Regions from separate parts of the Virgibacillus sp. Bac332 genome, predicted to be linked through region 1. Evidence: predicted binding sites of a transcription regulator. Region 1 holds the regulator's gene; each other region holds the start of a gene.
The links. The regulator Rex, encoded in region 1, represses fermentation and respiration genes when NADH is low (regulators of the CRP and FNR family bind a similar motif). The targets are predictions, from matches to a motif close to TTGTGAAATATTTCACAA.
Positions count from the first base shown of each region.

Region 2: the regulator Rex is predicted to act here: its motif matches at 1,561-1,578, upstream of D9782_RS15155 (cytochrome c oxidase subunit 2A).
Region 3: the regulator Rex is predicted to act here: its motif matches at 1,319-1,336, upstream of D9782_RS15910 (nitrate reductase subunit alpha).

Region 1 is NZ_CP033046.1:1,849,908-1,853,200, reverse strand. Features, by position in the region: gene D9782_RS08930 (hypothetical protein) at 1-105, opposite strand, end outside; gene D9782_RS08925 (hypothetical protein) at 837-1,028, opposite strand; gene D9782_RS08920 (redox-sensing transcriptional repressor Rex) at 1,723-2,373, opposite strand; gene moaC (cyclic pyranopterin monophosphate synthase MoaC) at 2,354-2,863, opposite strand; gene abc-f (ribosomal protection-like ABC-F family protein) at 2,997-3,293, shown strand, end outside.
Region 2 is NZ_CP033046.1:3,173,780-3,177,072, reverse strand. Features, by position in the region: gene D9782_RS15160 (queuosine precursor transporter) at 146-838, shown strand; gene D9782_RS15155 (cytochrome c oxidase subunit 2A) at 1,653-1,793, shown strand; gene D9782_RS15150 (cupredoxin domain-containing protein) at 1,823-2,326, shown strand; gene D9782_RS15145 (b(o/a)3-type cytochrome-c oxidase subunit 1) at 2,326-3,293, shown strand, end outside.
Region 3 is NZ_CP033046.1:3,323,119-3,326,411, reverse strand. Features, by position in the region: gene D9782_RS15915 (TIGR04053 family radical SAM/SPASM domain-containing protein) at 1-885, shown strand, start outside; gene D9782_RS15910 (nitrate reductase subunit alpha) at 1,405-3,293, shown strand, end outside.

The DNA of each region.
Region 1 (3,293 bases):
TTTGGCAACTTTTTCACTATCACTACTGTCCTTAGCACCACATCCGACTATGAATATAAGGCTAAATATAAAAATAAATAGTAGTGATTTCACCTTCTTCAACATACAATTTTACCTCCTGATTTATGTAATAAGTAAGAATCCCTACTTAGCATAGCTCATGCATATGTATAAAGACAGACGTCTTTATACCCAAAAAATATTCTGAAAATACAGGCTAAAGGTTCTATAAAATTAATGTATTACCAATATATTCCTAAATTAGACGCAAAAAAATACAATAAATTGGAAAAATAATGCAATTTATATGTCATAACACCTGTTTAGTTTCTGGGTATTACTCTAAAAATCACCGTAAAAAAGAAAAAATAATACCTTACAGATCATGTGAAACTTCTATCTACTGAGAATTTTGTTCCCCACGGTACCACAAGAGTATGACCTAAAGGTCTTTGAATCAATCGGACATTTACTGCCAATCGATCCCCGACTTATCCATATTGGTTTCTCTTTATTGCTTGAAGTGGGGTATTGCTGCTAGTTATATGGTAGGATAAAACAATTATAATTAATGACCAGTAGACATTGTTGTCCTCATGAGTGGGTTCAAATAGAAATGTACGACTGGAGCAAGCAATCATGGTGAGCTTGCGAGCCAATGTTGACTTAGCATAGGGCGATTCGTGAAGTCGCCTCGTTTCTGGGCGCTGTAACTAGACGCCGACCCAACACGCTTATATCTACATGGGCTAATTTTATAACTATAAGAAAAACTGAGCAAAATTCGCTCAGTCCTTATCACTACATGCTCAGATTTACGCTTCCTCTAGTAGCTATTATGGAATCACTCCGGCTGCCCACTTCCCTTTCCGTGGGGTTTGTCCTTCAGCTAACTTTTTTAGCAAAACCCGCTCAAAAAAGTGGATCTTCAGGTCAAACATTTCCCACAGGAGTTGAAGTGGCCGGCCTTCGCTATTATCAGGCTCTACAACGCTAGCATGAAGTAACACAGCTGCTTTTATACTCACGGATAACGATTTTCACTTTACCCATTGTAAAAAAAGTCAACCTATTACTTATGACAAGAATTGTTGCACATTCTCATAGCGGAGACTAATTACGTAGACTCCTGCGGGATTAGCGCGAGCCGAAAATCCACTTTGCAACGTGGTCTTCTTTGCAAAGTTAGTTGAGGCCGTGCCCGCGGAAAGCGAAGTAATTAGTCGGAGCATTGCCAATATACACAAACATTTCAAAATAACTACTTGGCTTAACGCAGTCATTGCACTGATTTTATACTTTCTTAACTTACAAAAAAAGAAACCCTATCTAGGTTTCCCAGCTTGTTTCTGATTTCATTTTTCCTTAAGAGCAAAAAACTACTTACTTTTGCTTTTCCAATCAAGAAAGAAAATATACATTGAAGCGTTGCCCATGGAAAACGACGCTTCATCAAATACTGCTATTTCACTATTAAAACGCTCCTTAAGTAATACAGAATCAATGTTTAATCTGTCTACACAAAGTAAAACTTCAATCCGTGGGGGATTTGTTTATCCCCACGGATTATTCGTAAAACCAATCGGACATTTACTGGCAGTCGATCCCCCGCTTAATCCGTATTATTGCTTGAATTAAGATCTTACTGAGTTATTAGCGAGATAAAGGAGAGCATATCAAAAACGCTTCTCAGTAGCTTTAATTACCATCAAGAGGCTTCGCTTATTCTAGACGATTCGTTTCTAAAGGATAATGTTTTAAGAAGTAAACAAGTGCTTGTAGCTCAACCGCTAAATCAATATGATGAACACGAATATGTTCTGGAACCGTAATCCTCGCTGGAGTGAAATTTAAAATCCCCGTAATCCCTTGCTCCACGAGTCGATCGGTGATTCCATCCGCTTCACTAGCAGGGATTGTTAAGATTGCCACCTTTACACCAGCTATCTTGTCTTCTAAATCTGCAATATTATATACAGGTACATCACCAATCGTAGTTCCAACCTTATCGGGATCACTATCGAACGCCATCTTTATTAATATATTATTATTTTTCATAAAATTATAATGTAAAAAGGCAGTACCTAGATTACCTACGCCAATTAGTGCAACATCCGTTGTTTCATCCTGATCGAGCGTCTTACGAAAAAATCCCAATAGGTATTCGACATTATAGCCATATCCCTTTTTACCCAATGCACCAAAATAAGAAAAATCTCTGCGAATGGTAGCAGAATCGACTTTTACCGCATCACTTAATTCCTTGGAGGACACCCTTTTTTTGCCCTGGTGATTCAAATTATTTAAAAATCGATAATACAATGGCAAGCGTTTAGCAGTTGCTTGAGGTATTTTATTTTGATCCATGGTCATTCCTTCTTTCCTTACGATAATAATCTCCAGATTTACCACCTTGTTTTTCGATTAAAAATGTCTGGCCGATGGTCATCCCTTTATCAATCGCTTTGCACATATCATATACTGTCAATGTAGCAGCAGACACAGCAGTAAGAGCTTCCATCTCAACACCTGTAATTCCTTTCGTTTTCACAGTGGCATCAACAATTAATTCATATGTATCATGTGACGTATCCCACTGAAACGAAATATTAACGCCCGTTAATGGTAACGGATGACACATTGGAATAAAGTCTGGTGTCTTCTTTGCTGCCATAATACCTGCAACTTGTGCAACTGCAAGTACATCCCCTTTTTTTATAGCATTTCCAATAATCGCCTCATAAACTTGTTTGTTCATAAGGATACTGGATCTAGCGATTGCCATACGATTCGTTTCTTGCTTATCACTAATATCCACCATATGCGCCCTACCCTGTTGATTAAAGTGTGTAAAATCTGACATTTGCCCAACTCCATTGCTTTGAACTCCATCTCTATTCTAGCAGAAAAATGGAAATAAGTCGTGATCGTTTTCACAATTATATTGCTTGCGTTCATGTAATTAAGATACACTAGTATGGATGAGGTGAAAAGCTATGATACTTATGCAAATGAATGGACTTTCTAAGGCATTTGGTGCTGATGAGATTCTATCGAATATAAAAATGGAAGTAAAAGACAATGATCGTATTGCTATTGTAGGTAGAAATGGAGCTGGAAAGTCTACACTATTAAAAATAATGGCTGGTGAACTCAGCTATGATGATGGTGAGCTTTTCCAGCCTAAGGATTTAACAATCGGTTACTTATCACAACATATGTCACTTGAATCAAATCAAACCATTTGGGATGAAATGCTCGCTGTATTTACGGAATTAAGAAAACAGGAAGAA
Region 2 (3,293 bases), 1.3 Mb from region 1:
AAAGCGGTAATCTTAATGGTTACCGCTTTTTTTGGTGGTTATAATAGGAATATCCTTGCTTTTCGAGTTAGTTCTTCGTATAATAGCTTTTGTGTTTTTCGCGGTTCGAGAACTCCCGCGTTACCAAAACTAAGGAGGAATAATAATGCCTAACGAGCTTATATGGATTTTATTTGCGTTGGTCAATTTTTCGTTATTGCTATTGTTCTATCGACTATTTGGTAGAACAGGCTTATATGTTTGGATCGGAATGGCAACAGTGATAGCCAATATTCAGGTGTTAAAAACAGTGGATTTAATTGGCTTAACAGCTACTCTTGGGAATATCCTATATGGAACTGCTTATTTAGCTACCGATATAATTAATGAAAAACATGGTAAAAAAGAGGCGAAAAAAGCAGTATGGTTGGGATTTGCAACATTAGTTACCATGACAATCATCATGCAAATTGCCTTAGCATTTGAACCAGGTGCTGAAGACATTGCTCATGATGCGCTGGCGACTATATTTAGTTTAATTCCACGAATAGTGGCCGGAAGCTTAGCAGCGTATATGATTAGTCAATACTTTGATGTTTGGATTTATGATAAATTACGTAATCTATTTCCAAGTGATCGGCAGTTATGGATTAGAAATAATGGGAGTACGGTGATAAGTCAATTTGTAGATACGATTGTTTTCTGTACTATAGCATTCTATGGAACATATCCATTCGATATTTGGTTGGAAATATTTATAACAACCTATGTTATCAAATTCGCGGTGGCAATTATCGATACACCATTTATGTATATTGCTAAGAACATGCATGTTGAAAAAAGTAATAGCACAAATTAATGCAAAAGGAAGCACAATAACCTATTTAACTATTGTGCTTCCTTTTTTTCTTATCAAGTCCCCATTTATTCTTGTATTATAGTTACCTCTTTTATATGCATACATATGTATATTAGCTTGGAGTCATTTTATCTTCCATTAGTATCTCCTGAATAAATAGACTCATTAAACGATTTTCAATCTATATACTCAAAGACCCCCAACCTGACGAAATTCTTATTCGTTGGCTTCCTTCACACTGGTTCTTTTATTTCGACAACTAAAAAATAACTTACATTTATTCTGTAACATCTTTGAGGAATAGGATAAGATACTATTCATTCATACATGCCTCTCCCTCCTCTCTATCTAAATTTCGGTTTCGCGGCAGTTTGCATTCTTAGTTCAAACGACATTTTTGCATGATGCTTCAACACTAATCAAATTTGCTAAGTTAAAACATGCTGACTTCGTTCCGTTTACCTTTTATCAATATGCTCCCTGCTCTGTTAGGCTTACTAATTACCTAATTATCGTATTCTAAGCCATGCTTAAGTCAGCAGGATAAGCTTGTTTATGTGCCTTACTTTTTAAAGATTTGTTTTTAAACAGCTACTACTTCTTTCCTACAAGGTAGTTTTTCACTTAATTGCCACTTTTTCTTCACAAATCCTTCAATTACTTTTCTAACCTAAATGTTAGTAAAGTACTGATACAGAGCGGTTCGAACATAATTGAACAAATTGTGAAAATACTAACGAACAATGCTAATTCGGGCAGTGTTTTGTGTATGATGAAAATAGAAGCACTACTTTAGTCATGAGGGGGGAGTAGAATGGAAAATGCTGAAAAGCAGAAATCTGAAGAGCGTGTAGAAACGCCAAACCTGAAAGGTACACTACTATCTGTGTTATTACTAGGAGTCTTCATTATCGTTAGTTGGTTTGGTGTATTTGCCTTATTTTTATCTAGGTAATTGGAATGAATTTAGGGGGGAGTGTTAGCATGCATTTGCATAAGTTTGAGAAGGTATGGTTAATATTTGGAACTGGATCACTTCTATTATTTTTGCTTGTGATTGGGGTTGGTGCATTTTATAAAGGTACCCATCCTTCCAGTCATTTAGAAACAATTGACTTAAAGAATATTGAAAGTCATGAGGCCTTTCAACCAGATAATTTAGGCGTAACACAGGTAAAAGAGGATCAGTATATCGTTAATTTTGTTGCCTCTGCCTTTAACTATGATTTTGGTGTTGATGATAATGGTAAACCGCTAAAAAAGATTAGAATTCCTAAAGGATCAACTGTTTTATTTCAAGCAACAACAAAAGATGTAATTCATGGATATCAAGTTGCTGGGACGAATGTAAATATGATGCTGGAGCCTGGTTACATTAGCCGCTACGAAACGGTTATGGATGAGACAGGTGAATTTACAATTGTATGTAATGAATACTGTGGATTGGGTCATCACCAAATGTTTGCTTCTGTGGAGGTGTATGAATAATGATTGCGACTAAACTTGGTATTTCAAAATCTGATTCCAAACTTACTATGGCCTTTATCTATGTTGCATTTATTTCATTATTTATTGGTGGGCTAATGGGGCTGTTACAAACACTTGTAAGATCAGGTTCCCTTTCACTTCCATGGGGAATCACCTATTATCAAGTATTAACGGTACATGGAGTAATACTCGGACTCGTTTTAACTACTTTTTTTATTATCGGTTTTCAATATGCTTTGATGGCCAAAACAGTTGGTATTTCAAAAAAACAGCGATTATATGCCTGGTTAAGTTTTATAGTCATGTTAATTGGTACGGTCATGGCCGCCGTTATGGTGTTATTAGGTAAAGCAAGTGTACTATATACATTTTACGCTCCATTGCAAGCACATCCTATATTTTATTTTGGATTGGCATTGGTTATTATCGGTAGTTGGATTGCCTGTTTTGTTAACTTCCGGCAACTCTATGTTTGGAAAAAGACTCATAAAGATGAAAAATCACCGCTTCTTGCCTTTATGGTAGTTATCAATATGGTATTATGGTTTATTGCAACGCTTGGTGTAGCAGCCGCAGTCATTGTTCAATTTATTCCGTGGTCCCTTGGATATGCGGAAACGATTAATGTTTTAGTAAGTAGGACCTTGTTTTGGTATTTTGGTCATCCACTTGTATATTTTTGGCTACTACCTGCATATATGGCTTGGTATGCCATAATCCCGAAGATTATTGGCGGCAAAATTTTTAGTGATTCATTAGCACGATTGTCTTTTGTATTATTTTTATTATTCTCTATACCAGTCGGCTTTCATCATCAGCTGACAGAACCTGGAATTGACCCAACGTGGAAGTTTATACAAGTTGTACTTACATTTATGGTCATCATTCCTTCACTTATGACAGCATTTTCTATGTTTGCCATGTTTGAGATAACTGGCAGACGGAAGGGGTTTCGTGGATTATTTGG
Region 3 (3,293 bases), 1.5 Mb from region 1:
GGTGTCCGTTTATCCATGACACCATCTGCAACACCAAATGTAACCAAAGAAGCAATGAAAAAGGCGAAAGATATTGGACTTGCTAGATGGGCCTTTAGTATCGATGGCCATTGTAAAGAAGTTCATGACCATTTCCGAGGTACGGAAGGATCCTTTGATTTAACAATAAACGCTATTAACGATTTACATGAACTGGATATGCCTTTACAAATTAATACGGTTATTTCTAAATATAATTATGAGCATTTGGATGAAATGGCAGAGCTAGTAGAAAATTTGAATTGTGTAATGTGGAGTGTGTTTTTCCTTGTTCCTACTGGGCGAGGGAAAGAGTCAGATATGATTTCACCTGCTGAACATGAGAAGGTATTTAGATGGTTATACAAACTCTCAAAGCGTGTTCCTTTTGATATTAAAACAACAGCTGGCCAGCACTATCGGCGTGTGGTTATACAGCAGAAAATGCGTGAACAAAGAGGTATGAGTGATAAAGAACATATCTTTTACGAAGATGCTATCATCGCAGGAAAAACAGGGCAAATTGATGGATTAGGGAGAGCTCCAAAAGGGGTAAATGATGGAAATGGGTTTGTGTTCATTTCTCACACTGGGGATGTATACCCAAGTGGTCTATTACCTATTCGAGCAGGTAATGTACGACACACTCCAATATCAGAAATTTATAGAGAATCAGAGGTGTTTAAAAATTTAAGGAACCCTGATAAATATAAAGGAAAATGTGGAATCTGCGAATTTCGCCATGTATGTGGTGGTTCCAGATCCAGAGCATACAATGTAACAGGTGATTATATGGAAAGTGAACCTTATTGTGTATATATCCCAAGAGCAATGCGTAAGAAAGGAAAGAATATTATAGAAAAATAGATAGAAGCTGAGCAGATGGATGCTTAGCTTTTTTGTAGTCTAGGAAATGAAGGGAATTATAAAATTAGCCCATGTGAATAAAGATGGGCGTGTTGAGCTTTGTCCAGCTCTAGCGCCCAGAAACGAGGCGCCTTCACGAATCGCCCCATGTTAAGTCATCATCGGCTCGAAGCTCACCGTGATTTCTTTATCTCCGTTGACTCGCTCCAGTCGTTCGTTTCTATTCGGGCGCTTACACTTTTGTTCTATGAATAAAATGCAGAAATCAGGGGATAGGAACTGTACGGAGAGGAAGAATTCACAAAAAGGCACTCAAGAGCAAGACTATTGACCAAACAATACACAACACGTTACTGTACTAAATTTGCATTACATTATGAAAAGATGATTTAAATATTAATAAGTTTATGACCATATTTTGACATCTGTCAAAGTGTGACATACTTCACACTATAGTAGAGATTTGAATGTTTTAATAAGTTATAGGCTTCACAAAGTAACTTATTTGGAGGGACAATAATGAAAAAAAAACCATCTCCACTTTGGCAACGAATAAATTATATAAAACCAAAAGAGACTTATTCAAATAATCATAGCCAATTACAAGAAGGGAACCGTGATTGGGAAAATGTATATCGAAAAAGATGGCAGCATGACAAGATAATTCGTTCCACACATGGTGTGAACTGTACGGGATCATGTAGTTGGAATATTTACGTAAAAGATGGGATCGTTACATGGGAAGGCCAGGCCTTAGACTATCCATCGACAGGACCAGATATGCCAGATTTTGAGCCACGCGGATGCCCAAGAGGAGCAAGCTTTTCTTGGTATATTTACAGCCCATTGCGCGTGAAATATCCATATGTCAGGAAGAAATTATTGCTTTTATGGAGAGAAGCTTTAGCTACAAATGACACTCCATTAGAAGCATGGAAAAGTATTGTGGAAGATAAGGAAAAAGCAAAGTCTTATAAACAGGCTAGGGGGAAGGGAGGATTAGTTAGAGCTGATTGGGAAGAAGTAACTAAGCTTATAGCGGCTTCAACACTTTATACAATCGTCAAATATGGTCCTGACCGTAATGTTGGATTTTCACCAATCCCAGCAATGTCAATGCTAAGCTATGCAGCCGGTAGTCGTTTTATGCATTTGCTTGGCGGACAAATGCTCAGCTTCTATGATTGGTATGCAGACTTACCACCAGCATCTCCGCAAATTTGGGGGGATCAAACCGATGTGCCAGAAAGTTCTGATTGGTTTAATTCCAGTTATATTATGACATGGGGTTCCAATGTTCCGATGACACGTACACCAGATGCTCACTTTTTAGTTGAAGCTCGCTATAAAGGGACAAAAGTTGTTTCAGTTAGTCCAGATTATGCAGAATCAACCAAATTTGCAGATGACTGGCTTTCCATTAGACAAGGAACAGATGGCGCGGCAGCAATGGCAATGGGACATGTTATTTTAAACGAATTTTATAATAAAAATAAAACACCTTATTTTGAAAATTATGCAAAACAGTACACAGATTTTCCGTTTTCAGTTCGATTAAAACAAGTAAATGGTAAGTTTATAGCAGACCGATTTCTAAATGCCGAAGATCTTGGCCTAGCATCCGAGAATAATCAATTTAAGCCAGCAATGTATAACCAAGCTACAAATGGTTTTTCCATCCCTCATGGAACAATGGGTTCTCGCTGGGATAAAAAAGGGACTTGGAATTTAAGACTTATTGACGAAAATACCAATGAAAAGATTGAACCTGTTTTAAGCTTCTTTGATATGGAAGACGAAGTAATTCATGTAGACATGCCGTATTTCGATGCAGAGGAGAAAAAAGTACTACCTCGTGCTATACCTGTGAAGAAAGTAGAACTAAACGGAGAAGTAGTATATGTTGCCACTGTTTATGATTTAATGCTTGGTAATTACGGAATTGATCGTGGTCTTGGTGGAGAAGCTGCAAGTTCTTATAACGAGATTGCACCATTTTCACCAGCATGGCAGGAGGAAATAACAGGTGTGGATCGTAATCTAATCATTAAAGTTGCTCGTGAATTTGCACAGAATGCCATTGATACAAAAGGTCGTTCCATGATTATTATGGGGGCCGGAATTAACCACTGGTACAATTCTGATACGATTTATCGTGCAATTATAAATCTTGTACTTATGATCGGCGCACAAGGTGTAAATGGTGGTGGCTGGGCTCACTATGTTGGCCAGGAAAAACTCCGTCCCGTTGAAGGGTGGACTACGATTCAATCCGCCAAAGACTGGGGAGGGCCGGCAAAATTGCAAAATGGTACTTCCTTTTTCTACTTTGCAACAGGTCAATGGCGTTATGAAGAAACACCTATTTCGGAACTTGCTGCTGCAACTATAGACAAAGCTAGATATGA